2 regions of the Micromonospora sp. NBC_01638 genome follow, and region 2 is predicted to be linked to the other one. Evidence: predicted binding sites of a transcription regulator. Region 2 holds the regulator's gene; the other holds the start of a gene.
What was found. Region 2 encodes HspR, which represses chaperone genes until heat shock. Its sites were predicted from a motif close to TTGAGTNNNNNNNACTCAA; they were not measured.

Region 1: lon (endopeptidase La) is a predicted target of HspR. The motif match lies at 982-1,000, and genes of this name have one in related genera.

Annotation. Positions count from the first base shown of each region.
Region 1 covers NZ_CP109273.1:5,870,166-5,885,601, forward strand. Annotated here, with positions in the region: gene lon (endopeptidase La) at 1-958, opposite strand, end outside; gene OG811_RS27490 (Lsr2 family protein) at 1,506-1,853, shown strand; gene OG811_RS27495 (hypothetical protein) at 1,984-3,210, opposite strand; gene OG811_RS27500 (DUF2726 domain-containing protein) at 3,505-4,386, opposite strand; gene OG811_RS27505 (Asp23/Gls24 family envelope stress response protein) at 4,707-5,831, shown strand; gene OG811_RS27510 (hypothetical protein) at 5,828-6,388, shown strand; gene OG811_RS27515 (hypothetical protein) at 6,656-7,213, shown strand; gene OG811_RS27520 (FKBP-type peptidyl-prolyl cis-trans isomerase) at 7,472-7,864, shown strand; gene OG811_RS27525 (STAS domain-containing protein) at 7,995-8,381, opposite strand; gene OG811_RS27530 (SMP-30/gluconolactonase/LRE family protein) at 8,695-9,711, shown strand; gene OG811_RS27535 (Ig-like domain-containing protein) at 9,857-11,101, opposite strand; gene OG811_RS27540 (sugar phosphate isomerase/epimerase family protein) at 11,732-12,688, shown strand; gene OG811_RS27545 (PQQ-dependent sugar dehydrogenase) at 12,711-14,810, shown strand; gene OG811_RS27550 (right-handed parallel beta-helix repeat-containing protein) at 14,916-15,436, opposite strand, start outside.
Region 2 covers NZ_CP109273.1:2,400,017-2,415,452, forward strand. Annotated here, with positions in the region: gene pdhA (pyruvate dehydrogenase (acetyl-transferring) E1 component subunit alpha) at 1-69, opposite strand, end outside; gene OG811_RS11320 (hypothetical protein) at 594-1,433, shown strand; gene OG811_RS11325 (phosphatase PAP2 family protein) at 1,499-2,122, shown strand; gene OG811_RS11330 (hypothetical protein) at 2,184-3,407, opposite strand; gene OG811_RS11335 (GTPase) at 3,465-5,150, opposite strand; gene OG811_RS11340 (ABC transporter) at 5,147-6,988, opposite strand; gene dnaK (molecular chaperone DnaK) at 7,210-9,069, shown strand; gene grpE (nucleotide exchange factor GrpE) at 9,117-9,875, shown strand; gene dnaJ (molecular chaperone DnaJ) at 9,962-11,137, shown strand; gene OG811_RS11360 (heat shock protein transcriptional repressor HspR) at 11,168-11,608, shown strand; gene OG811_RS11365 (hypothetical protein) at 11,746-11,940, shown strand; gene OG811_RS11370 (hypothetical protein) at 12,143-12,574, opposite strand; gene OG811_RS11375 (cation:proton antiporter) at 12,712-13,917, opposite strand; gene OG811_RS11380 (cation:proton antiporter regulatory subunit) at 13,923-14,423, opposite strand; gene OG811_RS11385 (hypothetical protein) at 14,759-14,896, shown strand; gene clpB (ATP-dependent chaperone ClpB) at 14,984-15,436, shown strand, end outside.

The DNA of each region.
Region 1 (15,436 bases), 3.5 Mb from region 2:
CCAGGTACTCCAGGACGCGGTCCTTCACGTCGGCCAGGCCGGCGTGGTCGGCATCGAGCACCGCCCGGGCCGCGGCCAGGTCGGTGTTGTCCTGGGTACGCGTGCCCCACGGCATCTCGAGCACGGTGTCCAGCCAGGTGCGGATCCAGCCCGCCTCCGGGGAGGCGTCACTGGCCCGCTCCAACTTGCCGACCTCGCGCAGGGCCGCCTCGCGGACCTTCTCCGGCAGCTCGGCGGACTCGACCCGGGACCGGTAGTCGGCCGAGCCGTCCGGCTCGCCCTCGCCCAGTTCCTTGCGGATCGCGGCAAGCTGCTGACGCAGCAGGAAGTCCCGCTGGGACTTCTCCAGCCCCGCACGGACGTCACTGTTGATCTGCTCGGTGACCTCCTGCTCGGCCAGGTGGTCCTTAACCCAGCCGACCAGCAGCTCCAGTCGGGCGGTGACGTCCGGCGCGGCGAGCAGTTCGGTCTTCTGGTCCAGGGTCAGCCAGGGCGCGTAGCCGGCCGAGTCGGCCAGTTCGGAGAGGTCGGTCATCCGCTCCACCGCGTCGATGACCTGCCAGGCGCCTCGCTGCTGGAGCACGGAGGTCACCAGGGCGCGGTACTCGCGGGCGAGTTCCCGGGCGCGGCCGGCGGGGGCGGGTTCGTCGAGTTCGGTCGCCTCGACCCAGAGTGCGGCGCCGGGGCCGGGCACGCCGGAGCCGATCCGGGCCCGGGACAGACCACGGATGACGGCGGCGGGCTCACCCTCGGGCAGCCGGCCGACCTTCTCGATGGTGGCGACCACGCCGACCGGGCCGTACTCGCCGTCGATGCGGGGCACGGCCAGCAGCTTGCGGTCGCCGGTCGCCCGCGCCGCGTCGATCGCGGCCTGGGTGGTCGGGTCGAGGGTCACCGGGATGACCATGCCGGGCAGCAGCACGGCGTCGGTCAGGGGAAGTACCGGAATAGTTGCCATCGAACACCTGCTATCACGTTGAGTTGAGCGTGTCTCACTCAAGTAACAAAGCGTTCCCCTTGTTCCGACCTGTGACCCAGGACACTGTCCGCCCGCCCGGCCGAGGCGGTCGACCAGCGCCGCCGCTGCTGGCCATCCTCGACGGCTGGGCGGTACTTCCGGCCGAACTGCTGCACGCCCTGCTGCGGCCCGCGCACGCCGCGTCGGTCGATCTGGACGGCGAGGAACGTCGGTTGTTACGGGCGTTCACCTCTGGCCGCAACACCGTCGACATCGCTGAAGAACTGCACGTCTCGGGAGCGGACGGTGAAACGAATGACCACCGCGTTGCTGCGCAAGCTGCGGGTGCCCAACCGGGCGGAGGCCGCCGCCGTCGCCGGGCAGACCGGTCTCCTCGGCGAATGAAGCCCCTTCATCGCACCGATTCACGGTTTGCTCCGTAACGGAATCGCGACGCGCCGAATGAATGGACGCGTATTGTTGCGGATTCCCGGGGTGATAGGTCAGACTTTGGGCACATCCCGCCGCACACAGGGAGTAATCGGCAATGGCGAGAAAAGTAATCACGATCCTGACCGACGACCTCGACGGTGGGAAGGCCGACCGGACGGTCGAGTTCAGTCTCGACGGAGTGGCGTACACGATCGACGTCTCGGACGAAAATGCCGGCGTCCTGCGCAAGGCGCTGGATCCGTACATCAATGCGGGTCGGCGGATCGGGCGCGGCCCGGTGGAGAGCACCCGCGCAGTCCGGCGACCGGGTCGACCCACCGGTGCCGGAATGGATCGGGAGCAGAACCGGGCTATCCGGGAATGGGCCATCAAGAACGGCTACAAGATTTCCGAACGGGGCCGGATCCCGGTTGAGGTCGTCGAGGCGTACAAGAGCCGCTGACACGAGATGATGACGGGGTCCCGCCGTAAACGGGCGTGACCCCGTCGGATTGTCCGGGCACCCGAAACAACGCGGGCCGGTCACCCCGGGTTGTCGCCCCGGGTGACCGGCCACCGCTGGTCGAACTGGATCAGTTGACGGTGATACGCACCGAGTCGAACGCGGGAGTCTGGTTGGCCCGCTCCATCATCGGCAGGCGGTGCGAACCGTCACCGGCCCAGACGGAGCACTGCGCGGTGCCCGACTCCGGCAGACCCGGAATCTGAATCGTCACCTCGTCGGGCTCGGCACCACCGCGGCCGTCCTCGGTCGCGACGAAGAACGCGGGCACCTCCTGCGGCTCCGGCGGGGCGGTCAGGCTGTCCAGCATCCGGCAGGCGGTGTGGAAGTGGCCCCGGACCAGGCCCTGGGCGTTGAGCAGCGAGCTCTCCACGTAGTAGCCACCCTGACCGGCGGCCAGGAAGCGGTCCCGGATCAGGTTGCGGGTGCTGACCCGCAGGGTGAACGCCTGGTTCTGACCGACCTGCTGGGGGAACTGGGTGATCAGCAGCGACGGGTTGTTGGCGGCGGCGCCGACCTCACCGAACTCGGTGCTCACGCAGCGGTTGCCGATCTGGAAGCCGTCGTGCCGCTGGAGCTGGCTCTCGTCGCAGTTATTGGCCAACACGCCGAGACCGGTGCCGGGGGCGTTGCCACCGTTGTTGTTGCCACCGCCATTGTTCCCACCGTTGTTGCCGCCCGTGTTGCTGGTCGGCTGCACCTGGCATTCGGCGAGCTGCGCGAGACCCTGCGGTCGGGGACCGGCACGGTCGATGGCGGTCGTGATCCGGTCCAGCACCGCGCGCCGCTTGGAGGCCAACGGCTGCAGGATTGCGCTGCGGATGAACGCCTCGCCCTTGTTGCCCTCGGCTGCCAGCCGGCGGTCCGCCTCGGCGATCTGGGACTGCAGCTGGGCGAGGTTGCGGTCCACCTCGGCCCGCGCCTGGGCCGGCACCTGCGGCAGCTTGGCCGTCACGTCCGGACAGGCGATGGCCGTACCGGTGCCCACCGTGCCGTCCTTGCCGTCCTCGCACTCGGGGACCGACTGCTGCCCGTCACCCCAGTGATTACGCACCCACCGACCGTTCTGCCAGGTCCGGCTGGTCGAGCCGCCGCCAGTCGGCGCGGTCGCGCCCGGGCTCGGCTCCACACATTGCCCAGCGGCCGGACGTGGCTTATTCGTCCGCCGGTCCTGGGCCGACGAAATCTGGGTCACGGCGACAACTCCGCCGAAGACCACGAGCGTGCCGACAACAGCCAGCAGACGCTTGCTCCGCGCGTTGCCGGATGGCCGGCGCGCCCGTGTGGACCTGCGCATCGAATTGCTCTCCTTCTCGATCCGGTAGTGGATTTCTGCCCTCGGCGGATCGACGGATGTGAGAGGGCACGGCACGGCGGCGAGCACCGTGACCTACCCGGTAACGTGTCGATGGCCGGCGATGCCCTTTCCGCACCGTCTCCCGCGTCCGGTCGACGCGGATGGGGAGATCCTGTTCATTCGCGCAGGAGTACGGTGCGGCGACCGGGAAGGTTCAACCGGCGCACAGGAAATTGCCGCGACCCGACACGGAGCCGGTCCGGAGCAGGAGTCAGCAGGTGGAAAGGGCGCCGATCAGTCGGCGCAGAGGTGGTCGAAGGCGAACCCGCCCACCAGTTCGTGGCGGCGCCGACTCAGCGCGGCAATCTGCGCGGTCAACTCGGCGCGCGGCAGCAGTTCCCCGACGTCGTTGGTCCGCAGCCGCTCCCCGACGGCGACCGTGGCGAGATCCTCGGCCAGCCGAGCCGCGTCGACGCCGCACGAAAAGCGGTGCTCGGTCACTGAGACCCGCTCGATCAGGCACGCGTCGGGGCGTACCTGCACCCAGCTCCACCCCTGCGCCGGCCCGTCCGCCCAGCGCACGTGCAGCCCTCGCACGATCGGGTCGGCCACCCGCCCGGCCACGTACGCCTCGACCGCCGCCGCGCGGGTCAGCGCGCCGAGGTCGTTGACCGGCCCGGGGCGGCCGTCCGGCAGCCGACCGAGGATGTCCCGGAAACTCACCGGGGACGGCCCGTTCCCAGGGGCGGTCACCCCGGCACCGCCCTCGGCGTAGGCGCGCGCGTCGATCACGTACTCCACGAGGCGTCGACCGTGCTCGGCCGCCCGCAACGTCGACGATCCGATCCGCAGCACGGGCAGGCCCACGGCCGCGCTCACCGCGTCTTTGAGTCGCTCAACGCGCTGCTCTGCCGAGCCGGCGGACGCGACCGGACCGATCTCCACGGCAACGATCGCCCGGCCGGTGTCGGCGGCGCAGACCACGAAGTCGAAGCTGGCGCGGCTGGCCGAACTCCACTGGCTGCCGGTGACACCGGGCGGGCGGCCCTGAACCAGGTCGCTGAGCCGGCGTGCCGGATAGACCCGATGACCGGCGCGGCTGAGCAGCGTGTCGCGCCCACCATCGTCGGGCACCGCCCGCAACCAGCCGCGGTCGTCGCTGCCGATGCTCGTCATCTGCCTGATCCATCCGCCGGTCGGTCGAGCCGGGCCGAGTCTAGGCGGTCGATCATGGTGCTCGCCTCGGCGGTGCGGCCAGCGCCACCCCGGCCAGCCGGACCCCGGCACGGCCTGCCGTGCTGCCGTCGCGGTAGAGGTCGCCGAGTGCCTCGGCCGGCACCTCGTCCTCGCCCGTGGGCGCGGGGTGGGCGGCGGCTGCCGCCTTCGAGGCCGCGGACCAGGCACTGTGACCGGGATCACATGAGGGTCGCGTTCCAGAGGTCCCGACGGGGTGTATCCAGCGGGGTCGCCGGTAGCGGACCGGCCGGGAGGTCAGCATGTCGCGACAGCAGTTCGGCGCCCTCACCAGCAGCGGCCTGGGTGCTCGCCCGCGTCCGGATGACCCTCGCCGCGCCCGCCGACCTCGGCTGGTCGGTGATCCGACCATCCTTCGGCGCCCTCGCGCCGATCGAGCGGGGCGACACCACCGGCTCCCCCCGCGGCCCATCGCCACCCGCCCGTCCGCCCCATCCGCCGGCCCTGCACCCAGCGCCGGCACCCCCGGCGGGAACCCGAGCACCGGGACCCGCGCCAGCACCGACTCGCACCGGCGCACCATCGCGGCGGGGGACGTTGCGGCGGGGGACGTTGCGCGGATCGCGGCCGAAGCGGCCGGGCGGGTGCCCGGCGTTTCCGACGTCCACCCGGCCACCGTTCGCCTGGGCGACCGGGCCGTGGGTCTCGACCTGCACCTCGTCACCACCTACGGGTACAGCGTGCCCGCCGTCGCCGAGGCCGTCCGGACGGCCGTCACCGACCGGGTTGCCGCCAGCACCGGGCGCACCGTGGCCGCGGTGACCGTCACGGTGGACGACCTGCTCGTCCCCGGGGCGGACGGCGCCGGGACAGGACGACCGGTCAGTCGGCCGGAGGCCGGCATGCGAACCGTCAACCGGGCGGCCTCGCTGTTGCTGTCCGTCGCCCTGCTCGCCGGCGGCGCGCTGCTGGCCGTGCAGGCGCTGCTGGTGACACTGGATCGCCCGGCACCGCTGTTCGCCCGCACCGGCTGGTACGACGCGCTGACCACCACCCGTTGGCATGACTTGGGCGTCCGGACCGGGGCCGGCGCGGCCCTGCTGCTGGGCCTGGTCATCCTGGCCGCCCAGCTGCGCCGCTGGACACCGGTCCGGCTGCGGATCGACGAGCGCGACGGCTGGTACCTGCACCGGCGGTGCGTGGAGCGCCGGCTGACCGACGCGGCCGGCACCGTGCCGGGCGTGCGTCGGGCCCGCGTGCGGGTCCGCCGGCGCGGCGACCAGTGGCGCCCCCGGGTGCGTGCCACCGGCGACCCGGCCGCCCGCGCCGAGGTCGAGTTCGCGGTGCACCAGGAGCTGCGTCAGCTCGCCTCGCCCCGGATCGGCCGGATCGAGATCCGGCTGCTGCCCCACAGGCGGCCGGCATGACCGACGCCGCGCACCGACTGCTGTGGACCATCGTCGCGCTGCTGCTGCTGGCGGGCGGAACGACCGCGCTGCTGGTCAGCCTCGGCACGCTGCCCGGCAGCGACCCTGGCGCGCTACTGCTCGGCGCGGGACTGCTGGACGCGTGGCGGCTGGCCGCGCCGTGGAGCACCCTGGCCGCGGCGGTCGCCGGCGTGCTTACCGCCCTCGCTGGGCAACGCCTGCTCGACCGCGAGCTGCGCCGGCCCGGCCGGGCACTGCGCGGCATGCTGAGCCACCCCGGCAGCCGCCCCGGCCGCACCCGCCTGGCCACCGAGGTGCTCGTCCACGCACTGGAGCGGGACCTGACCGGCGACCCCGGGGTGCGCGGCGCCCGAGTGGTGCTCACCGGCGCACCGCCTGGACCCGACGTGTGGATCCGGGTGGACCTGTCGGCCGACGCCCGGGCCGCCGACGTACGCGAGCACGTCGACGCCGCGGTCCGCCGGTTCGCCACGACCGCCGGCTGCACACCGGCGCACCTCGACGTGACCGCCCGCATCGAACCCGGCCGACCCTGAACCGGGCCGCCTGACCCCGCCGGACATGATGGGTGCCGGCCCGACGTCGGTGGTCCGGCGAAGTTCCCTCCCCGCCGGACCACCGATGCGGCGACGGCCGGCGACGGGTGTTCGCTGCGACGGTGGTGGGGCGTCAGGGTCACCGGGCCGGCCGGAGGGGGGTCCAACGTCCCGGGCCGTTGCGGTCTGTCGGCCCTGCCGTCGACGGCGCGGTAAGCGTCTACTGGAGATGCCACCGGGAAGCGCGGTGCGAAGCTGAGAAGGGACGTGGAGACCATGACCGCGACGATCGAGCAGGTCACCGCCGACAACACCGCTCCGAACGCCGGCACCGCCCGAGTGCGGGCCGTCCGGTACATCCTGGCCGGCACCCGGCTGGCGCTCGGCTGGATCTTCCTCTGGGCTTTCGTCGACAAGATGTTCGGCCTCGGGATGGCCACCGAGTCGAAGAACGCCTGGATCAACGGGGGCAGCCCCACCAAGGGTTTCCTGACCTTCGGTGTGACGGGCCCGTTCAAGGACCTCTACACCGGGATCGCCGGCGCCGCCTGGGCGGACTGGCTCTTCATGGCCGGCCTGGCCGGGATCGGTGTCGCCCTGCTGCTCGGCATCGGCATGCGGGTCGCCGCGGTGGCGGGTGGGCTGCTGCTGGTCCTGATGTGGACCGCCGTCCTGCCTCCGGAGAACAACCCCTTCATGGACGACCACCTGATCTACGCCGCGGTACTGGCGGTCCTGGCGCTGGTCAACGCCGGCGACACCTGGGGCCTCGGCCAGCTCTGGGCGAAGCTGCCGATCGTCCGGCGGGTGCCCTGGCTGCGATGAACCACAGCGCACCACCTCTCGGCGGGCGTCACCAACACCGGTGACGCCCGCCGGTCTGTCCGTCCGTCCGTCCGTCCGCCGATCTGCACTTACTGCCCTGACGAAAGGTGCGAGTCGGGGCACACCGGCGACCGAAAGTGCAAGATCGATGTATGGGGTGCGGGAGCAGGTAGCGGGTCTGCCGCACCTGGGTCAGGTGCGATTTGGCAGGATCGACGGTGCCCGGACACATCACCCAACACGGCAGGAGATCCCCGCATGAACCAGGCAGCAAGCGCCCGATCGGGCAAGCCCGAGGTGGGTCCGATCGAGGGTGCACCGCCGGCCGACCTCGTGATCGAGGACATCACCGTGGGCGACGGCCCGCAGGCCGAGCCGGGCCAGCTGGTCAGCGTGCACTACGTCGGCGTGTCACACTCCACCGGCGGCGAATTCGACTCGTCCTGGAACCGCGGTGAGGCGTTCGATTTCCCGCTCGGCGGCGGCCAGGTCATCGCCGGCTGGGACCAGGGTGTCGTCGGCATGCGGGTCGGCGGCCGGCGCCGTCTCACCATCCCACCGCACCTGGGGTACGGCGACCGCGGCGCCGGCGGAGTCATCAAGCCGGGCGAGACGCTGATCTTCGTCGTCGACCTGCTCGGCGTGCGCTGACCGATTCTGCAGGGTCGCCGGCGCACGCCGGCGGCCCCGCACCACGCCCAAGCAACACAGCCTGAGACGACCGGCGCTGGGCCGCGTCAGCGAGCTCGGGTCGGGTCGGGTCGGCTGCTCTGGGGTCAGATCAGGCGGCGAGCTGCAGGTGTGCGGTCGTGATCACCGGGCGACGAGCGGCCTCGACCACCCGGGCCGGCTCCAGAATCGGCATCACCCGGTGCAGGCCGGTAGCGCGCAGCACCCGCGCCACCACCGGGCTCGGGTCGACCAGGACCAGTTCGCCACCGCGGGCCCGGACGCGCAGATGCGCGGCGAGCAACGTGCGGACGCCGGCGGCGGAGAGCAACCGCAGCTCGGACAGCTCCAGCTGGAGCATCGGGCGAGCGGGCGCGGACCACAGCGCGGACCGGAACGCGGCCACGGTGGCGATGTCGACCTCGCCGGCCACCCGCACGAGGACCACCCGGTCACCCACGCTCACCCGCACGTCGAGCCGCTCGCTGCGATCTTCCATGCCTAGAAACCTAGCCGCCACCACCGACACTTTCGCCCCTCCACCGAGTGATTCCGGGTACGCCCAGGGTCATACCCCGAGGTGCGCCTCATCCCTCTCGGGGTGGAGGTCAGGGCCTCCGGCCGCACGGACCACCGGCCACCGGACCCGCCGCGCCCATTTCGGACGGTGATCCACTCCGGATCACCAATGTCGGGGCGTCCGGGTCAGCGGGACACCCCGACATCACCGATACCGTGGTGATCACGCCCGCCGACGCGCCGCGCGGACGATGATTCGGAGACGGCCGGCACCGGCGGTGGAGAATGGGCCGATGCTGATCCCTCGGCCTCGGCCGCCCCGGCTGATCCGTCCCGTCCGCGAGCCGGCAACCGTTCCTCCGGCGCTGGCCGGGGCATGGGCACCCACCGACCGGCGGCTCGACCGGGCGGAGCTGCTGCCCCTCCCCGAGGGTGCCGTCGGGCCGGAGGACGTGCTGGTCGACGGCGCCGGTCGGGTGATCAGTGGTGACGAGGGCGGTCGGCTCTGGTGGTGGCCGGTCGACGCGCCGGCCGGCACCCGACCCCGACTGCTGGCCGAGACCGGTGGCCGGCCGCTCGGCATCGAGTTGGACCCCTCCGGCGAGGCTCTGGTGGTCTGCGACGCGTACCGCGGGTTGCTGCGGGTCACGCCCGACGGCGCGGTGCGTGAACTGACCGGGACGGCGCCCCCGGTGCACCTGGCCAACAACGCCACGGTGGGCCGCGACGGCACCATCTACTTCACCGACAGCTCCGACCGGTTTCCGGTCTCGCACTGGAAGCGGGACCTGTTGGAGCACCGCCCCAACGGCCGGGTGCTGGCCCACCATCCGGGCACCGGCCGCACCGAGGTGGTGGCCGACGGGCTGTATTTCCCCAACGGGATCGCGCTGACCCCGGACGAGTCAGCGCTGATGCTCGTGGAGACCAGCACCCACCGCCTGCTCCGCGTCGAGCTGAGCGGTGGCGTCCGGGTCCTCGCCGACCTGCCCGCATACCCGGACAATCTCGCCGCCGTGGGCGACGGGACATACTGGATCGCTCTGCCCAGCCCACGGGTGCCGATCGCCGAGTGGCTGCTGCCGCACCCGCGACTACGCCAGATCGCCGCGTTGCTGCCCGACGCGATGCAGCCGCAGCCACGCCGCTACGGGCTGGTCGCGCTGGTCGACGGCACGGGCGCGGTCCGCCGGACGCTGCACGGCCCGAACGGGCACTACTGGATGATCACTGGGGTACGCCAGCACGACGATCACCTCTGGTTGGGCAGCCTGATCGGCCCCGGCGTGGCCCGCGTACCGCTGGAGTAGCGCCCGGGGCCACGGGCGCCGAGCCGATCGCTGGTAGGCCGGCTTGTCGAGTCGCACCTGCGCCAAACGATCATTGAGCTGGCGGCGACGTCGGGGCCGGCCCGCCGCAGTGGCGGGCCGGCCCCGAATGTCCGGCGGCGGTGTCTCAGCGACCGCTGACGGAGGGCGCCGGGGCGGGCGACCCACCGGCCACCGCACCCGGGTGCGCCGGGGCGACCGGCGCCGGCTTGAGCCCGGGTGGCACCGGCAGGGCGCTGCCCCGGGTGAACTCGTCCCAGCTCACGTTCCACGCGGTCCAGCCGTTGCCCGGCTGCAACTCCACCTCGGTGCCCTTGACGGTGACCAGGTCACCGACCTGCGTCACCCCCATCAACCAGTCCGCCGCGGTGGCGGAGACGTTCGCGCAGCCGTGCGAGACGTTGGTGTTGCCCTGCTCCCCCTCCGACCACGGGGCCGAGTGGATGAACTCGCCGCCCCAGGTGTAGCGCTGGGCATCGTCGACGTCGACCACGTAGCCACCGTTCGGGTCACCCCGGGTGTCGAAGGTGGTCCGGTCGTACTTCTCCATGATCACCATTTTGCCGCTGGAACTCGGCGTGCTCGGCTTGCCCAGGCTGACCGGGATCTGGCGGATCTGCTTGCCGTCGCGCAGCACCGTCATCTGCTTGGTGGCGTTGTCGATCTCCAGCGCGACCTGTCGTCCGATCTTGGAGGTAGCGGTCCGCTCGGCGTCGCCGATCCGGTCCTTGCCGATCGGTAGACCCTCCAGAGCGGCCCGGACGCTGACGGTGGTCCCCGGCTTCCAGAAATCGGGCGCTCGGTAATAGACCTGACTTCCGTCCTCAAGCCACGACCAGGTGCCCGGCTGCGCCGGATTCGTCTTCACGAACAACCGCCGCTGGACATCCGCTCTGGCCTCTTTCGGAATTGCCGGGTCGAACGCGACGGTTACCGGCATCGCTGTGCCGTACGTCCGATTACCGACGAAATAGAGAGTGCTGGTGATCTGCGGTTTGGTCGATTTGGCCATCGTGGTGAACGTGGTGGTGCGAGTGGTGGTGGCACCCGAGTCAGCGGTCGCGGTCACCTCGGCGGTGTACGTCCGTCGCGGTTGCAGTGGCGCGCTCGGCACCCAGCCCGAGCCGTCCTCACGCGGCTCGGCGTTGACCTGCTTGCCCTTGTCGTCCGTGAGGCGTACCCCGGTGACCCGTCCACCCTTGACCACGGTGCCCACCTCGGCGCTGACCGGGACGTCCCGGGCCTTGTCCCCCGGTGTCACATCGAGCTCCGGTGCAGCGTGGTGCCCCTTGGCCGAACCCGGATCCCGGTCGGCGGTGCACCCACCCAGGACGAGCGGTACGGCTGCGATGGTTACCGCCAACAGCGTCAATCGCCGCCTAGACGTCATCTTCAATCCCCCCGTTTCCGACTTCCCTTTGCCACATTCTCGCCTCCTCGGCAGGGGCGTCCACGGCATTCGGAAATAATCGGTGGCGCATTTATTGACGCGCTTTCCGACAATGTTCCACTTGGCGGAAGAGGGGTTCAAGAGACCCTTGTCAGGTCCTTTGCTCTGCTTCAGCGGACGCCACACCGGCTGTCCGGATACCGGGCGTCTGGTGGTGCGTGGGGTGAAGCGGAGCAAAGGAGGCGGTGTGGGAGGTCGCCCCGGCACGGGACCGGGGCCGCAGGTAGACCGTCACCCCCCGGGTGGCGCACGTCGGGGACGGTCTTTTGTCAGCTGAAGCGAAACTTCTGCCGAACGCGACGAAGCTTTGCCTTCGTCCGAAGGCAAGGGTAAGGTCACGATCTAGATAGAGGGTTGCCCATTCGTCGATCAGCTTGCCGCCACCCCTGCCGGGTCGCCGCGTTCCGCCCCCGATGGGTCTGGGCCGCGCCCGCGCGCCGCCCCTCACCGTTCAGCCGGAGCCCGCCTCCGGCCGGTTCGGCGCGCCCGGGCGACGGCAGCCAGGTCGACCGCCGCCGACGGCATGCCAGCCGTCAGGAAGGGACCACCACCATGGATCAACAGCTCAACCGACCGGAGCCGACACTGGCGTCCGAGCCGGTCAGCCGGCGCGGAGTGCTGCGCGCCGCGACCGTCTCCGCCGCTGCCGTCGGCGCAGCCGGCCTGCTCACCAGCCCCGCCACCGCCGCGCCCGCAGGGCAGTCCCAGGGCCGGCGACGGGTGCCGGTGGACCAGATCAGCATCCAGCTCTACACGCTGCGCGACCAGCTCGCCGCAGACCTGCCCGGCACTCTGGACGCGCTGCGCCGGATCGGCTACCGGCGGGTTGAGCACGCCGGTTTCGTCGGACGCACCGCCGCGCAGTTCCGGGCCGCGCTCGACGAGGCCGGACTGCGCGCCACCTCCGGGCACACCGGCATCCCGCAGCCCTTCGACGCGGCCACCTGGGAGCGTGCCCTCGCCGACGCGAACGTCGTGGGCTCCAAGAAAATCGTCCACCCGTACTTCGGTCGGGACGCCAACGGTCAGCCGATCCGGGACCCCGCCGTCTACCGGGCCCTTGCCCGGGACCTGAACCGCGCCGGTCGGCTCGCCGAACGCGCGGGCCTCGACTTCGGCTACCACAACCACCAACTTGAGTTCGTGCCGCTGACCGGCGGCTCGACCGGCTTCGACATCCTCACCGCGCAGACCGATCCCCGGCTGGTCCACTTCGAGCTCGACCTCTACTGGACCTGGCGAGGCGCACACGACCCGGTCGACGTGATCCGGGCCAACCGCGGTCGGATCCGCCAGGTGCACGTCAAGGACCTCGACGTCGAGGGCGGTTTCGCCGACCTCGGCGACGGCCTCATCGACTTCGGCCGGATCTTCACCCACGAGCGGGAGGCCGGCATCGAGGAGTACATCGTCGAACGCGACGACGCCGGCACCTCGCCACGCTCCCCCGCCGACGCCCTGGACACCGCTCGGGTCGGCTTCGACCATCTCGCTTCACTCCGGTACTGACACCACCTCGGGGGACAACCTGATGAACAGGAGCGCATTCACGTCCGCCCTGCTGCTGGTAACGGCCGGCCTGGCCGTACCACCATCAGCCGCGGCCGCCGCGCCGGCGGCACCGCCGGACAGCAGCTTCCAGAAAGTGACACTGAACGACTTCCCAGGCGAGCCGATGAGCCTCGCCGTCCTGCCCGACCTGCGGGTGCTGCACACCTCCCGCACCGGCGAGGTCCGCATCCACGACCCGCGCACCGGGTTGAACACCCTCGCTGCCGACATCCCGGTGTACGAGCACGACGAGGAGGGGCTGCAGGGGGTCGCCATCGACCCGAACTTCGCCCAGAACAAGTGGGTCTACCTCTACTACTCGCCGCCGATGGACACGCCGGTGGACGATCCGGCAACTCCCGACGTCAACGAGGGGGACGCGCCGCTGGTCGGCACCGAGGCGGACTGGCAGCGGTTCCGGGGCGCGCTGCGGCTGTCCCGGTTCAAGCTGGACGGGATGAAGCTGAACCTCGGCACCGAGCAGCAGATCATCGACGTGCCCACCGACCGGGGCATCTGCTGCCACGTCGGCGGCCAGATCGACTTCGACAGCAAGGGCAACCTGTACCTGTCGACCGGTGACGACTCCAACCCGTTCTTCTCCGACGGCTACATCCCGATCGACGAGCGGGCCGACCGGCACCCCGCGTTCGACGCCCAGCGCACCTCGGCCAACACCAACGACCTGCGCGGCAAGCTGCTGCGCATCCGGGTGAAGCCTGGTGGCGGTTACACGGTGCCGGCCGGCAACCTGTTCAAGCCGGGGGCAGCGCAGACCCGCCCGGAGATCTACGCGATGGGGCTGCGCAACGCGTTCCGGTTCGCCGTCGACCGTCGTACCGACAACGTGTACCTCGGCGACTACTCCCCGGACGCCTCCAACTCGAACCCTGAGCGCGGGCCGGCCGGGCACGGCCGGTGGATGCTGGTCGACAAGCCGGCGAACTATGGCTGGCCGTACTGCGTGACGCCGACGCTGGCCTACCGTGACTACGACTTCGCCACCGGTGCGTCCGGTCCCAAGTTCAACTGCAAGCGCCCGGTCAACGACTCACCCCGCAACACCGGCAAGCGGCAACTGCCGCCGGTCGAGCAGCCGCAGGTCTGGTACCCGTTCGCCGCGTCCGGCGAGTTCCCGCAGCTGGGCACCGGCGGTGTCGGCCCGATGGGCGGCCCGGCGTACGACTTCGACGGGACCAGCACGTCGCGGACCCGGTGGCCGGCCTACTACGACGGCGTGCCGCTGTTCTACGAGTGGACGCGGGACTACATCAAGGAGTTCCGTCTCGACGAGGACGGGGACGTGCAGGACATCCGGTCGGTGGTGCCATCCCTGGTGGTGGACAACCCGATGGACATGGAGTTCGGCCCGGACGGCGCGCTCTACGTGCTGGAGTACGGCGATGGCTACTTCGCCGAGAACCCGGACGCCCAGCTGTCCCGGATCGACTTCGTCCGCGGCAACCGGACGCCGATCCCGAAGATCAGCGCCGACCCGACCGTCGGGCAGGCCCCGCTGACCGTCGCGTTCTCCAGCGCCGGCACCACCGACCCGGACGGTGACGCGCTGCGCTACGCGTGGGACTTCAACGCGGACGGCTCGGTGGACAGCACCGACGCCAACCCGACCTGGACGTTCCAGGAGAACGGCTCGTACACCCCGACGCTGAAGGTGACCGACCGCACCGGACGGTCCGCCTCGGCGACCCTGCCGCTGGTGGTCGGGCCGACCGCGCCGGTCGTCGAGTTCGTCGCACCGGTGGCCGGGCAGCCCTTCCAGTTCGGGCAGACCGTCGCGTACGAGGTGAAGGTCACCGACGATCTGCCCGTGGACTGCTCCCGGGTGAAGGTCACCTACGTGCTGGGGCACGACGAGCACGGACACCCGCTCTCCACGGCGATGGGGTGCTCGGGAACGATCACCACCTTCGTGGACGGCGGGCACAGCGGCGCGGACAACCTCACCGCGGTCTTCGTCGCCGAGTACACCGACGCGCCGACCGAGCCGGGCGTACCGGCGCAGTCCGGCACGGCCACGGTGGTGCTGGACCCGACCCCGGTGGCCGGTCTGGCCGGCTGACCAGCGCACGATGACAGCGGCGGCGGCCGGATCACTCCGGCCGCCGCCGCACGTCGTTCAGCTCAAGCCCCGCCGAAGTGCTGGCCCCCGGCGAGTGCTTGCCGGTCAGCTCCAGTCGCTGTCGACGTGGTTGTCACGCCAGCGTCCCCCCACCGGTGGGGTGTCCAGCCGCATGCCGTCGTCGACGTTGCCGGCGAGGTCGTTGTCCTCGACCCGGCAGTCCACGCAACTGCCACGTTCGGTTATCCACAACCCGTGCGTCTGGGTCTGGTCGTCGTGGTTGTCCCAGATTCGGTTGCCACGGACCGTGGCCGAGTCGAACGCCGCGTCGATGGTGATGCCCGCCCGCCGCTCCGGTGCGGCAGACAGTTCGTATCCGCATCCCGGCGGCGGCACGTCCCCGCTCCAGGCGCTGAACGCGTCGGGTCGGACCGGGGCGAGGGTGAGTTCGTTGCCGGTGTTGGAGGCCACCATGGCAACGGCCCGACCGACTCGCAGGACCTTGCCCCGGTGCCCGTCGTGCGGCCAGTTGGCCGACCGGTCCACCAGACTCCGCTCGCCGTAGCGGACGGCCTCACCGCTACCGCCGGCGCCTTCCGCGTACTGCCGCCCGTTGTTGCGGATCC
Region 2 (15,436 bases):
CGCGCCCTTCCTGGAGCGGGGTGCCGCCCGCTTACTGCGGGTGGTGCCACCGGGGTCGCCCTTTGCCATCGGTCTCTCCCTGTCGTGTCTGCGTCGGCACCCGGGGGGTCACCCGGCCGCGCAACTCGTGCGCCTGTCCGGCTGCTGCCGGACCGGTTCCTGGCGGCCGCGCCTAGCCCCGGTGGGGGTTGCCGCACGGCGTGAGCCGGGTTCTGGCCGAACCCGGATCGGGGAGCGCCGGCGTTCAACCGCGCCTGCCGCGAGGGTGCGCGGAGGTCACGGCTGCGTTGCCGTCATGCTCCATATTCGCAGAGCAGGTGAGCGCGCCCACAGTACGCCTGCCCTGCATTCCGACCGCCCACGCTTTGACGTCGTTTGTCGCCATCATGCCGGCCTGCGTCCCCGGGGCGTTCCGACGATGATTTGTCACCGTTCGGTCAGCACCGCGTGTCGACACGCGGTGGAGGTTGGCTGACGCAGGGTGACTGCGTAAGGCTAATTCCCGCAGGATCGCGCCTATCGGGTTAATTGCCGGCTTCCTGGCTGGCGGCGTCCCTCCATGTCCGCCGACGGTCAACGACAAGGGGTGTGCGGTGCACGAGCCAGGTGACGGTCCCGGCACACCAGCGCTCGGCCGGCACCGGTCGGCCGGCGGCTACCGCCGGGTGGTCGGCGTCCACCGTGCTCTTGGCGCAGGCGGCCCCTCCCGGGGTTACCTGCTCACCGTCGCACTGCTGGCTGGCACCGCGTCGATGCCCATCCTCGCCGCGATCAGCGTGGGCTCGGCCACCCCGGGCAGCACCGCACTGCCGGACAGCAGCACCCCGTTCATCCCCACTCCGTCGGTCGGGCCGGTGGTGATTCCGCTGCCGGTGACCAGCCAGCCGGCGCTCCCGCCGCGCACACCCAGTGTCGGCCCGACCAGCGGCTGGCTGCCCGCCGCTGGTCGGCGTACGCCGGGAGGGCCCGTTGCGGCCGACCAGAGGCCCGCCCAGCGGGTGACCTACCCGCCGCTGGCACCGAAGCCCACCCGGGGCACCTCGCCGGCCGTCCCCCCGCCGCCGCCGACCGACCCTGGCCCCGGCCCGACCAACCCGCCGGACCCGACCGACCCGCCGGACCCGGATCCGACGGACCCGGATCCGACGGACCCCGGCCCGACCCCGACCCTGACGCTGGACCCGACGCCCACGCTGGATCCGACGCTGGGTCCCACGCCCACGCCGACGGACGCCTCGACTGCGACCGCCGTGCCGACCAGCACCCTGTCCGCGCCGGCCACCACACCCGGGCCGACCGCCACCCCCGCTGCGCCGACCAGCGGGCCCAGCCGAGCAGTCCCGTCGCCTCGGCCCGTCGCTCCGACGCCCACGGTCGGACTGGCGCCGCCGGCCGGACCGACGCATTCCACGGTGTCCCCGGCGGTACGGTGACGATCAGGCGCGGCCCATCCGGTGCCGGCGGTGTTCGGCGGTAGACGCGTACCGGAGGGGGTGGCGTGGGCGGCGGTGCGGAACTCCGCCCGGTCACCACCCGGGCCGGCCCAGGGTTGCGGGTAGCCCGGCTGGTCACCGAGGTGACCGCACCGGCCGTGCTCGTGTCGCTGCTGATCATCACCGTGAGCTGGCACAGCGCACGCCGCCCAGGTCAGGGCCTTGTCTGGGGTCTGCTCGCCACGCTCTTCGTCACCGGCATCCCGTTCGCCTACATCGTCGGCGGGGTACGCCGTGGTCGGCTCACCGACCACCATGTCGGCCGTCGGGACCAGCGCCGGGCGCCGCTGCTGGTCGGCCTCGGTTCGGTCGCGGCAGGGCTCGCGCTGCTCGCCGTGCTCGGTGCGCCCCGTCCGGTGCTGGCGCTGGCGGTGGCCGGGCTGGTCGGCCTCGTGGTCGCCGTGTCGGTGAGCCACTGGTGGAAGATCTCGATCCACTCGGCGGTGGCCGGCGGCACGCTGGTCATCCTGATGCTGACCTTCGGGGCCCTGCTGGTCGTCGCCGTGCCGCTGCTGGCGTTGGTCGGCTGGTCCAGGGTGCGGCTGAGGGACCACACGGTGCCGCAGGTGCTGGCCGGTGGTGTGCTCGGCGCGCTGATCGCCGCAGTGGTCTTCGGCCTGCTCCGCTAGGACACCGGCCCTGGGCGGGCCCGAGGGCCGGGCGGCGTGGTGCCGCCCGGCCCGGATGTCGTCAGGCCCCGTCGTCGGCGAGGCGGTGCCGGTTCGCCTCGATCCACGCGTCCAGCGCGGCCGGGTCGTCCGGGTCCACCCCGTCGGCCATCAGCTGCGCCACCGCGGCGGTGGCCGCGCTGCGCCGCTCACCCGTCGAGTAGAGGCGGGCGAACTCCGGCACCATCTCCTCGATCGCCTCGTCGGTGCGCGTCGCCGCCGCCTCGGGCAGCCCGCGTTGGCGCGACGCGTACCGCGCCCAGGCGCGCAGCACCCGCGGCAGCATCGCCGCGTCGTCCATGTCCAGCACCGCGCGGCGGTGCACCCAGTCGAGCAGGAAGAGCCCGGACACCGCGGGGCTCCAGCGCATCGGGTCCGCGTCGGGGAAGGTCGCCGAGTGGTCCAGCAGCAGGCTCAGGCAGAAGTGCAGCGACGCCAACTCCGGGCCGTCGACGGCGTCCAGCCCGAAACGGGTGGCCTCCGGCGAGGCCAGGAACCGTCGGACCTGGTCGGTGCGCTCGGCAGCGGAGAGCGGCTCGACCTCCGCCGGGACGGTCGGGTTGGCCGCGGTGGGCAGCATCGCCAGTCGGGCGCCGACCAGCGCCCGGTCGGTGGCGAGCGAGCCCTCGCCGGGCAATTCGCCCAGGTCATCAGTCACCGCGAGGTGGCGGGCCACCTCGCCGCGCAGCCGGGCCGGATTCTCGGAACGGAACCAGGTCAGCTCATCGTCGGCGCACATCTGTCGAACCTGGTCCAGGATTCGTTCCGCCGGCCCGCCCACGAAGATGTCCTTGGTGATCCCGATGTTGTGGTCCACCAGGGCCACCAGCGCGTGCTCGGAGCCGCCGGACGCGTCGTCGTAGGCGAAGGTGGCGAGGTAGGAGGTCTGGTCGCCGTACACATCGCCGTACGCCCAGGTGCCGGTGAGGTGCACCCGACCGAGCTGACCGGACCAGGCGGGCGCCTGGCTGGCCGGACGCACCCGCTCGGTGCCCACGGCGTCCGGGACGAGCGCGGCGAAGACCTGCCGGATCGTGGTCGCCGCCGCGATCCGGCGGCGGGCGGTGGCAGCGAGGAACCCGGTGACGAACTCCCGTACGGCGGTGTCGCGGTCGGTCTCCGCGATTGCGTAGACACTGCCCAGCAGCGCGCTGCCGAGCATCTCGGCGTCGAGGGCGGACTCCAGCTTGGTCACGTCGCGTGCGGCGTGCAGCACCGCGTCGTAGGGGGTCTGAGGCGTGGCCATGCTCCGACCCTACGCCGCCACGGGGGTACGGAGAGCGGTAGCGAGCCGGGCGGGCCGTCAGCGGCGGGCGGCGTCCCGCAGCGCGTCGCGTGCCTGCGCGTACGAGCCGAGCACGATCCGCACCGGCGTCAGCACGTACTCCTCGCCCACCCGGGCGACCTTCGCCGTCAGCCGCTGCTCGGCGCGGTAACGGGCGCGGCGAGCGGCCCAGCGCACCACCGGCCGGGTCAGCGCCGCCACCAGCAGCCCGGCCAGCAGGCCGCCGAGAAGCAGCACGGTGGGCAGTGGCACCTGACCGACCATCGGGTTGTCCAGTGCGGGCAGGCCGAGCGCCCGCAGCGCGTAGCCGAGCACCAGCCAGCCCAGCCCGATCACGGCGGCCAGGGTGACCAACCACTGCACCCCGCCGACCACCCGCCACCACACCGGTCGACGACCAAGGCCGAGGTCGGTGCCGGCGATCGTGCGGTCCAGAGCGTCCGGCAGGTCGCCGAGGCGGGACCGGGCGGCGGAGGTCACCGCGCCGGGCCAGGCGGCGGGCAGGTCGGCGGCGGCCCGGTCGGCCACCGCGCGGATCGCGAGGCCGAGTGCCGAGCGCTGGGCAGCCGTCGGGTCCGGTACCGAGGTGGCCGCGACCAGGCTCTCCGCCGGGTCAGCCTGGTCGCCGGTCGGGCCGGGCAGGTGCAGCCGACGCAGCGGGTCGGGTCGCAACCGCCGCCAGCCCCGGACCACGGGCCAGCCGGTGGCCGCGCCGGCCCGGTGCCGGTACGCCTGCTCCACGGACGCGGTGACCGTGGGCACCCCGGCCGCCCCGGCCAACGCCCGGTTCAGTCCGTTGACGGCTGAGTCATCCGGCCCACCCGCCGGCCGGGCCGAGCCGACCAACTCGTCCAACCCGACGACAACCGTGTCGACGTCACCGGCGAGCCGGCGCAGCGCGGCCTGCCGCTCGGCGACCGTACGCTCCAGCGCGCTGCGCAGCCCGACCATCCCGGCCGGGTCGGTGGCGGTGGTGGACAGCAGGGGCACATCGGTCAGCCCGTCCGTGTCGAGCAGTCGGCGCAGGTCGTCCAGGACCCGGGGCAACTCGGCCGGGGGCAGCCGGTCGGACTGGTTGAGCACGACAAGGGTGACGTCGCGGTGCCGGTGGAACTCGCGTAGGTAGCTGTCGTGGATGACCCGATCGGCGTACTTCTGCGGGTCGACCACCCAGACCACCTGGTCGACCAGGCCGAGGAGACGGTCCACCTCAAGTCGGTGGGACCGCTGCACCGAGTCGAAGTCGGGCAGGTCGAGCAGGATCAGCCCGTGCAGCGCCGTCTCGTCGTCCGCGTCGAGGGCGCTCTCCCGGACGAAGCGGTGTCGGGGCAGCACGCCGATCCAGTCGAGCAGACGGTTGGCGCCCTCCAGGGCCCCCCACACGCAGGCGTGGGTGACGCCGGTGGTCGGCCGGCGGACACCGACCGGCGAGAGCTCCAGCTGGGCCAACGCGTTGAAGAGGCTGGACTTGCCACTGCCGGTGGCCCCGGCCAGGGCGACCACGGTGTGGTCCCGGGACAGCGCGAGCCGGGTGCCGGCCCGCTCGACCAGAGTGTGGGCGGGCACCAGCTCGGCGTCCGGCAGCAGGCCGTCCACCGCGGTCAGGAACCGGCGTACCGCGTCCAGTCGGGCGATCAGCGCGTCGGCGTCGACCCGCTGGTCCCCGCGGAACGCCTCGCGTACCCGGCCGGTGATCCCGGTCACCGGGAGCCCTCCTCGTCGGCGGTCGGCCGGGTGTCGCCGCCAGCGGACAGGCCGCTGCGGTGCCGGGCCAGCTCGACCCGGCCGGCGGCCCGGCGCAGCCCGTCGCCGGCGTCCGCGGCGGGGCGGGCGTCGGCGGTGCGGCTCAAAAAGCGGTCGGCCTCCGCGCCGAGCAGCGTCCGCACCCGGTCCAGCAGGTCGGCGCGGGCCTTGTCGGCGAGGGTACGCACCGCCTGGTCGCCGAAGATCGCCTGGAGTACGGCCTGCGCGGCAACCGTGGTGCCGGCACCGGTGGCCACCTCCAGCCCGGTCGGGATGAAGGCGGTGGAGGCAAAGACGGCGATCATCACGGCCAGCCCGGTGGCGTTGACCGCGTACGCGGCGGTGCGGGCCACGAACCGCTTGTCGGCGCCCTCGTCGCGGACCAGTTCCAGCACCCCGCGCTGCCAGTCCCGGACCATTCGTTCGGCGCGTTCAGGTAGGTCGTCGCTCGGGTGGGCGAGCGCCGGGTCGAGCAGCCCAGCGCCCGCCGGGTGTGCCTTCCACCCGGTGTACGCGGATTCGGCGGCCTCCGCGGCCACTCCGCGTAGCAGCGTCACCAACTGCGACTCGATGGCGTTGCGCAGCTCGACGGCGGGGGCCGGCCGGCCGGTGACAGCGGCCACGACCCGGTCCCGGAGGCGGCCGATCCGTGCCTCCAGAGTGCGGAAGAACTCCCCGGTGCCGACGAACTCCTGCCAGCGGGCGAGCACCTCACCGCGGAGCAGGCGGCCGTCCTGAAGCCCCTGCTCGACGGTGCGCTCGGCACCCCGGTACGCGGTCCGGACCCGTTCGTCCAGCCCGTCGGCGGCGACGACCTGCTCGTCGGCGGCGTCGGCCAACTCCTCGACGGCGGGGTGGAGCGCGGCCAGCGCCCCGTCCAGCGTCTGCCGGACCACCGCCGCCCGCGCGTCCGAATCGGCGGCCAACCGACCGAACCAGTCGGCCAACGATGCGGTCACCCCCTCGGGCAGCAGCCCCTGACCGTCGACCCAGGTCTCGGGCAGCACGAACAGCGGCGCCCGGCCGAGGTCCTGTTCGGCGAGCATCTCGGCCAGGTGCGCGGCGATCTCGTCGGTGGCCTCCGCGGGCACCCGGTCCAGCACCATGGCGATCACCGCGCCTCGCGCCCGGGCGCTGCGCAGCAGCTCCCAGGGCACCGCGTCGGCGTACCGGGCGGCGGTGGTGACGAAGAGCCAGAGATCGGCGGCGGCCAGCAACTGGGTGGCGAGCGCCCGGTTGGCGTCGACCACCGAGTCGATGTCGGGCGCGTCGAGGAAGGCCAGCCCGGCGGGCAGGGCCGGGGCGGTGACGAGGTGCAGAGCGCGCGGATCTTCGCTCGGCTCGGTGGTGCGGGTCAGCCCGGGCAGCAGGTCACCCTGCCGGAACCAGGCCGAGTCGGACGGGTTGCAGACCAGCACCGGGGAGCGGGTGGTCGGCCGGAGCACGCCAGCCGCGCTGACCCGGGCCTTGACCAGGCTGTTGACCAGGGTCGACTTGCCCGCGCCGGTCGAGCCGCCGACGACCACGAGCAGGGGGGCGTCCAGCCGGGCGAGCCGGGGCAGCAGGTAGTCGTCGAGCTGGTCGGTGAGGGCGGTGGCGGTGTGCCGGGCGGGGCCGGCAGAGGGCAGTGCGAGGGGATACCGGGTCGCGCCGATCGCCTCCCGGAGGCCCGACAGCGCACCGGAGAAGCTGCCGTCCCCGGTGGTGGCGGGCAACTTCCCCGCGGCGTCCGGCGGGCCGGTGCGGGCTGCGACGGCGGGCGCGCCGGAACGGGTGGCGGGATCGCCGTGCGTCGTCACCGCTAAAGCGTGCCCGACCGATGCAAGAGAAGACAACCGGACGGTAATAACGGGTGGGTTGCGTCGGGTTGACTCAACTCAACTTGACGATTCGCCAGGGCGTGGCACTATTGAGTCAAGTTCACTCAACTTGTGGTGGGGCCCGCTGCGGGCGGCGCTCGCCAGGCAGCCCGCGGGCAATGCCCGTCACCTGCACAACCTTACGAAGCGAGGAAGCGAACATGGCACGTGCGGTCGGTATCGACCTCGGCACGACGAACTCCTGCGTCAGCGTTCTCGAGGGCGGTGAGCCCACCGTCATCGCCAACGCTGAGGGGTCGCGGACGACTCCGTCGATCGTCGCGTTCGCCCGCAACGGCGAGGTGCTCGTCGGTGAGGTCGCCAAGCGCCAGGCGGTGACCAACCCGGACCGGACGATCCGGTCGGTCAAGCGCGAGGTTGGCACGAACTGGTCCGTCGACATCGACGGCAAGAAGTACACCCCGCAGGAAATCTCGGCCCGGACGCTGATGAAGCTCAAGCGGGACGCCGAGGCATACCTGGGCGAGCAGATCACCGACGCGGTGATCACCGTTCCGGCCTACTTCAACGACAGCCAGCGTCAGGCCACCAAGGAGGCCGGTGAGATCGCCGGCTTCAACGTGCTGCGGATCGTCAACGAGCCGACCGCGGCCGCCCTGGCGTACGGGCTGGACAAGGGCGCCAAGGAGCAGACCGTCCTGGTCTTCGACCTCGGCGGCGGCACCTTCGACGTGTCGCTGCTGGAGCTGGCCGAGGGCGTCGTGGAGGTCAAGTCGACCAGCGGTGACAACCAGCTCGGCGGCGACGACTGGGACCAGCGGATCATCGACCACCTGGTGAAGACGTTCCGTGGTGAGCACGGCATCGACCTCGGCCAGGACAAGATGGCCCTCCAGCGGCTCCGTGAGGCCGCCGAGAAGGCCAAGATCGAGCTGTCCGCCGCCACCACCACCAACATCAACCTGCCGTACATCACCGCCGGCGCGGCCGGCCCGCTGCACCTGGACGTGTCGCTCAGCCGCGCCGAGTTCCAGCGGATGACGCAGGACCTGCTGGACCGCTGCAAGGTCCCGTTCGAGCAGGCCGTGAAGGACGCCGGGATCAAGATCTCCGATGTCGAGCACGTGATCCTGGTCGGCGGTTCGACCCGGATGCCCGCCGTGACCGACCTGGTCAAGCAGCTCACCGGCAGCGACCCGAACAAGGGCGTCAACCCGGACGAGGTCGTCGCCGTCGGTGCCGCCCTTCAGGCCGGCGTGCTGAAGGGTGAGGTCAAGGACGTCCTGCTGCTCGATGTGACCCCGCTGAGCCTGGGCATCGAGACCAAGGGCGGCATCTTCACCAAGCTGATCGAGCGCAACACCACGATCCCGACGAAGCGCTCCGAGGTCTTCACCACGGCGGACGACAACCAGCCGTCGGTGCTGATCCAGGTCTTCCAGGGTGAGCGGGAGATCGCGGCCTACAACAAGAAGCTCGGGACCTTCGAGCTGACCGGCCTCCCGCCGGCGCCGCGCGGCGTGCCGCAGATCGAGGTCGCCTTCGACATCGACGCCAACGGCATCGTCAACGTGCACGCCAAGGACCTGGGCACCGGCAAGGAACAGAAGATGACGATCACCGGCGGCTCCTCGCTGCCGAAGGACGACATCGAGCGGATGCGCCGGGACGCCGAGGAGCACGCGGAGGAGGACAAGCGCCGCCGCGACGACGCCGAGACCCGCAACGTGGCCGAGGCGCTCCAGTGGCAGACCGAGAAGTTCCTCGCCGAGAGCGGCGACAAGCTGCCCAGTGAAAACCGGGAGCAGCTCAACGAGGCGCTCGGTGAGCTGCGCGGTGCCCTCGGCGGTCAGGACATCGAAAAGATCAAGTCCGCGCACGAGCGGCTGGCGCAGGTCTCCCAGCAGGCCGGTTCGCTGCTCTACTCGGCTCAGGCCGAGCAGGGTCAGCAGCCGGGCGGCGAGCCGGGCCCGGGTGCGACCGGCGCGACCGGTGCACAGGCCGGCGGCGCCGACGACGTGGTCGACGCGGAGATCGTGGACGAGGACGGCAAGAAGTGACCATCGGCCTCCGACACGTATCCACGGCGAAGGGATGAGGTAGCCGCATGACGCAGAAGCCGCGAGCCGCCGACCCGGGCGACACCGCGTCGGCGCCGGGTGGCTCCGCGCCCACGGAGCCGACCACCGGCAACGGGGAGCGGGTCGTCATCCGCAACAACCGCAAGCTCGTCGACACCTCTGAGCCGGAGGGCGCCGCCGCCGACGCGGAGATCGGCGTGCCAGCCGAGGGCCTGGTCGAGGACGCCGAGGTCGTGGTCGACGAGATCGAGGTCGAGGTCAACTCCACCGACGGTCCGGAGTCGTCCGGTCCGCCGGTGGTGGACGCCCCGGCGCAGCCGGTGGACGGCGGCGGCACGGGCACCTCGCTCGGCGCCGAGTTGGAGGGGCTCCGGGCCGACCTGGACGAGCGGACCAGGGATCTGCAGCGGGTGTCGGCGGAGTACGCCAACTACCGCAAGCGGGTCGATCGGGACCGCAACCTGGTGCAGGAGCAGGCGACCGGCTCGGTGCTGGCCGCGCTGCTGCCGATCCTGGACGACCTGGACCGGGCCCGGGAACATGGCGACCTGGTCGGGCCGTTCGGGGCGGTGGCGGAACAGCTCATCACCGCGCTCGGCAAGTTCGGCCTGAACGTCTTCGGCGAGGAGGGCGACCCGTTCGACCCGACCCGGCACGAGGCGGTCGCGCATCAGACCTCGGCCGAGGTCAGCGAGCCGACCTGCGTAACGGTCATGCGGCGCGGCTACCAGCTCGGTGAGCGGCTGTTGCGCCCCGCGCTGGTCGCGGTCGCGGACCCGGAATAGTGCGAGACAGTGACCGGGCCGTTCCGCCCACCGCGCAGCGGTGGGCGGAACGGCCCGGGCCATGACGGTCGGAAGGGGGTGGACCGGTGAGTTCGAAGGACTGGATCGAAAAGGACTTCTACGCCGTGCTCGGCGTGGACAAGGCCGCCTCCGCGGATGACATCAAGAAGACGTACCGCAAGCTGGCCCGTGAGTCGCACCCGGACCACAACCCGGGCGACCCGAAGGCCGAGGAGCGGTTCAAGGCCGCGTCCGAGGCGTACAACGTGCTGTCGGACGCCGGCCGCCGCCGCGAGTACGACGAGATGCGCTCGCTGTTCGGCTCGGGCGCGTTCCGGCGCAACGCCGGGGGCCAGCCGGGTGGCGTGCCGTTCGACGTCTCCGACATGTTCGGCGGCGGCGGGGGCGGCGACCGTCGCTTCGGAGGCACCGGCTTCCAGGACCTGTTCAGCTCGATCTTCACCGGCGGTCAGGCCGGTGGGCAGGCCGCACCGCGCGGTCCGGCCCGTGGCCGCGACGTCGAGACCGAAGTGGCGCTGGACTTCGGTGACGCGGTACGCGGGGTGACGCTGCCCCTGACGCTGCGCGCGCCCGGAGTCTGCGAAACCTGCCACGGCAACGGGGCCAAGCCGGGCACCCAGCCGCGTACCTGCCAGGTCTGCCACGGTGCTGGCGTGACCACCCGCAACCAGGGGTCGTTCAGCTTCTCCGAGCCGTGCCGCAACTGCCAGGGCGTCGGCACCGTGGTCGAGGAGAAGTGCCCGGAGTGCCAGGGCACCGGCGGCGTCACCAAGACCCGCACCATGAACGTGCGAATCCCGGCCGGGGTGTCCGACGGTCAGCGCATCCGGCTGGCCGGGCGCGGTGAGCCAGGCGAGCGCGGCGGCCCGGCTGGTGATCTGTTCGTGCACGTCAAGGTTCGGCCGGACGAGCTGTTTGGGCGTACCGGTGACGACCTGACGCTGACCGTGCCGGTCACCTTCGCGGAGGCCGTGCTCGGCACGGACCTGCGGGTGCCCACGCTCGACGGCGCGATGACCCTGCGGGTTCCGCCGGGGACGCCGAGCGGGCGGGTGCTGCGGGCCCGGGGCAAGGGTGTGGTCCGCCGCGACGGGCAGGCCGGTGACCTGCTGGTCACGTTGGACGTGGTGGTCCCGGCCCGGTTGTCGGACGAGGCGCGCACGGCGCTGGAGGCGTTCGCCGAGCAGAGCCCCCCGGCCGCTCGGGAACATCTCGACGCGCGGGTGCGTCGGGTCAGTTAGTCCGGTGGAATGGACGCGGAGGTGAGCGGGATGTCGGGCGAGTTCCTCGGTTCGGGCGACCCTGCCTACGAGGCCAAGGTGCTGATGATCTCGGTTGCGGCCCGGATGGCGGGGATGCACCCACAGACCTTGCGCCAGTACGACCGGCTGGGGCTGGTGCAGCCCGGCCGGGCCGCTGGCGGCGGGCGTCGGTACAGCGTCCGCGACGTGGTGCTGCTGCGCGAGGTGCAGCGGCTCAGCCAGGACGACGGGATCAACCTGGCCGGCGTCAAGCGGATCATCGGGCTGGAGCGGCTGCTGGAGCAGGCGCAGCAGCGGGTGGCCCGGCTGGAGGCCGAGCTGGACGCCGCGTACCGCCGGGTGGCCGAGCTGGAGTCGCTGGCCCGCTTCCCGGGCCGTGATCTGGTGCCGACCAACCGCACGTCCACCGCGCTGGTGGTCTGGCGACCCGGCCGGACGCCCGATCGCTGACCTGCCACTCACCCGGATCTGTTTCCTCGGCCCGGACCGCACCGGAATCCCCGGCGCGGTCCGGGCCGCTTCGGTTAGCCTGTCGATACGGGTCCAATCGGCTCAATCCGGACCTGCCGGCATGGCGAGGGGGAGCGATGACGGAGCCGGAAAAGACGGTGGCCCAGCAGACGGAGGACCGGTTGGAAAGCCTGGCCGAAACCGTCCGCGAGAAGTTCAACAAGGTGACCAAGGGGACCTACCGGGACCGGGTCGTCGAGGGCCGGTTCGCCGAACAGGGCGACAAGGGCGGCGACAAGGGCCCGGCCAAGATCGAACGGCAGCAGGACTGACCGGTGACCGACGTGCGGGCCGGGACCCACGGGGGGTCCCGGCCCGTTCGCCGTTCGTGTGTGCGGGCCGGGCGCGGGTGGCACCAGGGCGGGGGTCCCGGCCCGGCAGTCCTTTGGAGCTGAATCGTCTACGACATCACGCTGCGGGTCCGGCTCTGTCGCGCCGGGGCCGCGACCCCGTGAACCGTCTGCGACATCAGCCTCAGCCGAGGCGGCGGTTCTCCCGGACCAGGCCGCCTTCGCACCAGTCCCGGTAGACGAAAAGATCCGGTCGGGCCAGCAGCACCCTGCCGTTGTGCGCCCAGATCTTCATCAGCTCGTCGCCGTCACGCTCGGCCTGCTCGACGATCTTGCGGAAGCGGCGCTTGGGATGGGCGCGGAAGTTCGTCCGGATGCCGTCGGCCGCGTAGATGTAGAGGCAGTGCAGCGCGAAACGCCGGGCGGGGCAGGTCGGATCCATCGCCAACTCAAAGAGTGTCAACACCAGTCGGTCACCGGAGACCAGCAGGTCCCAGTCGGGTGGCATCGAGGACAACGGCACCGAATCGGGCTGGTACGCCCAAGCTCGCAACTCCGCCGGAGTCGGATCGACGGGGTTGGCGAAGCCGTGGAACGTCGACTCCTGCACGCTCACCGGCCAACCTCCCGATCTCGCCCACGTTGGCACTGGCTGCCTGCGGACCCTGGCTGCTGGGGCGAAACGGTAACCCGCCGCCGGGTGCTGCGGTAGTCCCCGTGGGGAGCAATTCAGCAACCATTGGTCGGGGATCGTCAGTCGTGGATCGGCACCGGCGCCGGCCGCTGAGCCGCCGCACGGTTGCGCAACCACCGCTTGAACCACGGGAAGTCCGGCAGCCGGGCCAGAATCGGTCCGGTCACCACGGTGATCAGGACGTACGTCGCGGCCAGCGCGGCCAACTGCGGCTCGACGCTCCCGGCGGCCACCGCGAGCCCGGCGATGACGATGGAGAACTCACCTCGGGGTACGAGTGCCAGGCCGGCCCGCCATCGACCGGGTTCCGCGATGCCGACCCGGCGGGCCGCGAGGTAGCCGGTGAGCGTCTTCGTCGCCATGGTGACCACGGCCAACGCGAGCGCCGGCAGCAGCACCGGCGGGATGTCCCCCGGGTCGGTGACCAGGCCGAAGAAGACGAAGAACACCGCCGCGAACAGGTCCCGAAGCGGGGAGAGCAACTCGGTCGCATGGTGCGCCACCGGACCGGAGAGCGCGATTCCGACCAGGAACGCACCGACCGCCGCCGATACCTGCAGCTTCGCCGCGAGGCCGGCGATCAGCAAGGTCAGACCGAGTACGCCGAGCAGCAGCGCCTCCGGATCCTTCGCGGACAGGGCGGACGAGATGAAATGGCCGTACCGGATGGCGACCCAGAGCACGAGCAGTACCGTGCCCACCGCAACGGCGAGCGCGATGCCGCCGCCGAGCAGGCCGATGCCGGCCAGCACGGCGGTGACCAGCGGGAGGTAGAGCGCCATCGCCAGGTCCTCGATCACCAGGACCGAGAGGATCACCGGGGTTTCCCGGTTACCGAGTCGGCCCAGGTCGGCGAGGACCTTGGCGATGACCCCGGAGGAGGAGACCCAGGTGATGCCGCCGAGCACCAGGGCGGCCACCCAGTCCCAGCCGAGCAGCAGGGCGAACCCCGCGCCCGGCAGCGCGTTGAGTACGCCGTCGATCAGCCCCGCCGGGGCCGCCGAGCGCAGGTTGCCGACCAACTCGTTGGCCGAGTATTCCAGGCCGAGCATGACCAGCAGCAGGATGACGCCGATCTCGGCGCCGACCGCGAAGAACTCCTCGCTGGCGGCGAGCGGAAGCAACCCGCCGTCGCCGAACGCCAGCCCGGCGAACAGGTAGAGAGGGATCGGTGAGAGGCCTACCCGGCGGCTGAGCCGGCCGAGGACACCAAGCAGCAGCAGCAGCGCGCCGACTTCGACGAGCAGAGTGGTGGAATCATGCATCCGCCTCAGCCGTCCGGGTCACTGTCGGCGAGGATGGCGGACACGCCGTCGAGACCCCTGCGGGTCCCGACAACGACCACCACGTCACCGGCCGCGAAGCGGAAGGAGGGGAGTGGCGAGACGATCACTTCGCCTTCGCGCAGCACCGCCACGATGGAGGCGCTGGTGCGGGTACGCGCCTTGGTGTCGCCGAGCTGGCGGTTGACGTACCGCGACCCCGCCGTGATGGCGATCTGCTCGGTGAGCAGCCCGGCGGCCTGTTCGCGGAGCCCGGAGAGTTGACCGAGCATCAGCGACGCGCCGAGGATGTCGGCCAGAGCCTCAGCCTCGTCGTCGGTCAGCGGAATGTCCGCCTGGCAGGCGTCGGGATCGTCGGGGTCGTAGAAGACGAGATCACGGCGGCCATTGCGGTGGGAGACCACGCCCAGGCGGCGTCCGGACTCCGTCACCAGATCGTGGCGTACCCCGATCCCGGGTAGGGCAATCTGTTCAACACGTACTCGCACACGCCAAGGCTACCGCTTGTCGTACAGAGCGCAGATCTTGGAAGGCCACGCCCCCGAGGCGCGTCCCCAGCCAAGATCCACTCGATGTCGCTGACCTCGGGGTGTCCAGGGCGGTGGGATCACCGTCTCCACCGAGGACGACCAGGGGGTGCGGCACTGGGTCTTCTGCGACCAGCGGCTGGACGGTGGCCGTCGCTGCGTGCTGCGTGCCGACCATGAGACCCCCTGCGTCGCCCGCCTACCTCGACGAATCGGACAGTAAGGCCGCGACGGAAGGTTGATCGACTCGGTTTCGGTGATGTCGCGATGTCGGTGACCAGCACGTCGGTGGCCTGGTGAGCGGCGTAGTGACCGCCGACGTCACCGCGGCCCTCGACGTCGCAGGTCTGTCGACGGTGCCGGCCGCGGACCCGCTGCCCGGCCCGCCTCCGGCGGCGGGGGAGTTCGACTGGCGGTGGTGCCGCCGAGAGTGATGGGTGTCACAGAGCTAAGGTTGAGCGGAATACGCTCAACTCTGGTTGTGTCCAACCCAGATGGACAACGCCGATCCGGGGGAGCCCATGAACACCGAAAGACTCACCACCAAGAGCCGCGAAACCATCACGGGCGCCGTCGCGCTGGCCAACCAGCGTGGTCACGCCACCGTGGAGCCCTGGCACCTGCTGCTGTCACTCCTGGACACCGATGGCTCGACCGCCACCGGTCTGCTGCGCGCCGTCGGGGCCGACCCGGCCGAGCTGCGCCGGGCCGGGCAGCGCGCGGTCGACGCCCTTCCGGCCGCGCGCGGCTCGAGCATCGCCGAGCCGACGTTGGCTCGGGAGTTCGTCAACGCCATCGGAGCCGCCGAGCAGATCGCCCGGCCGTTGGGCGACGAGTACACCTCCACCGAGCACCTGCTCGCCGGCCTGGCCCGGGTGGGCGGCGCGGTGTCCGGTGCGCTGAAGACGGCCGGTGCCACCGAGGAGGCCCTGGTCGCCGCGTTCCCGACCGTTCGGGGTGGGGATCGACGGGTC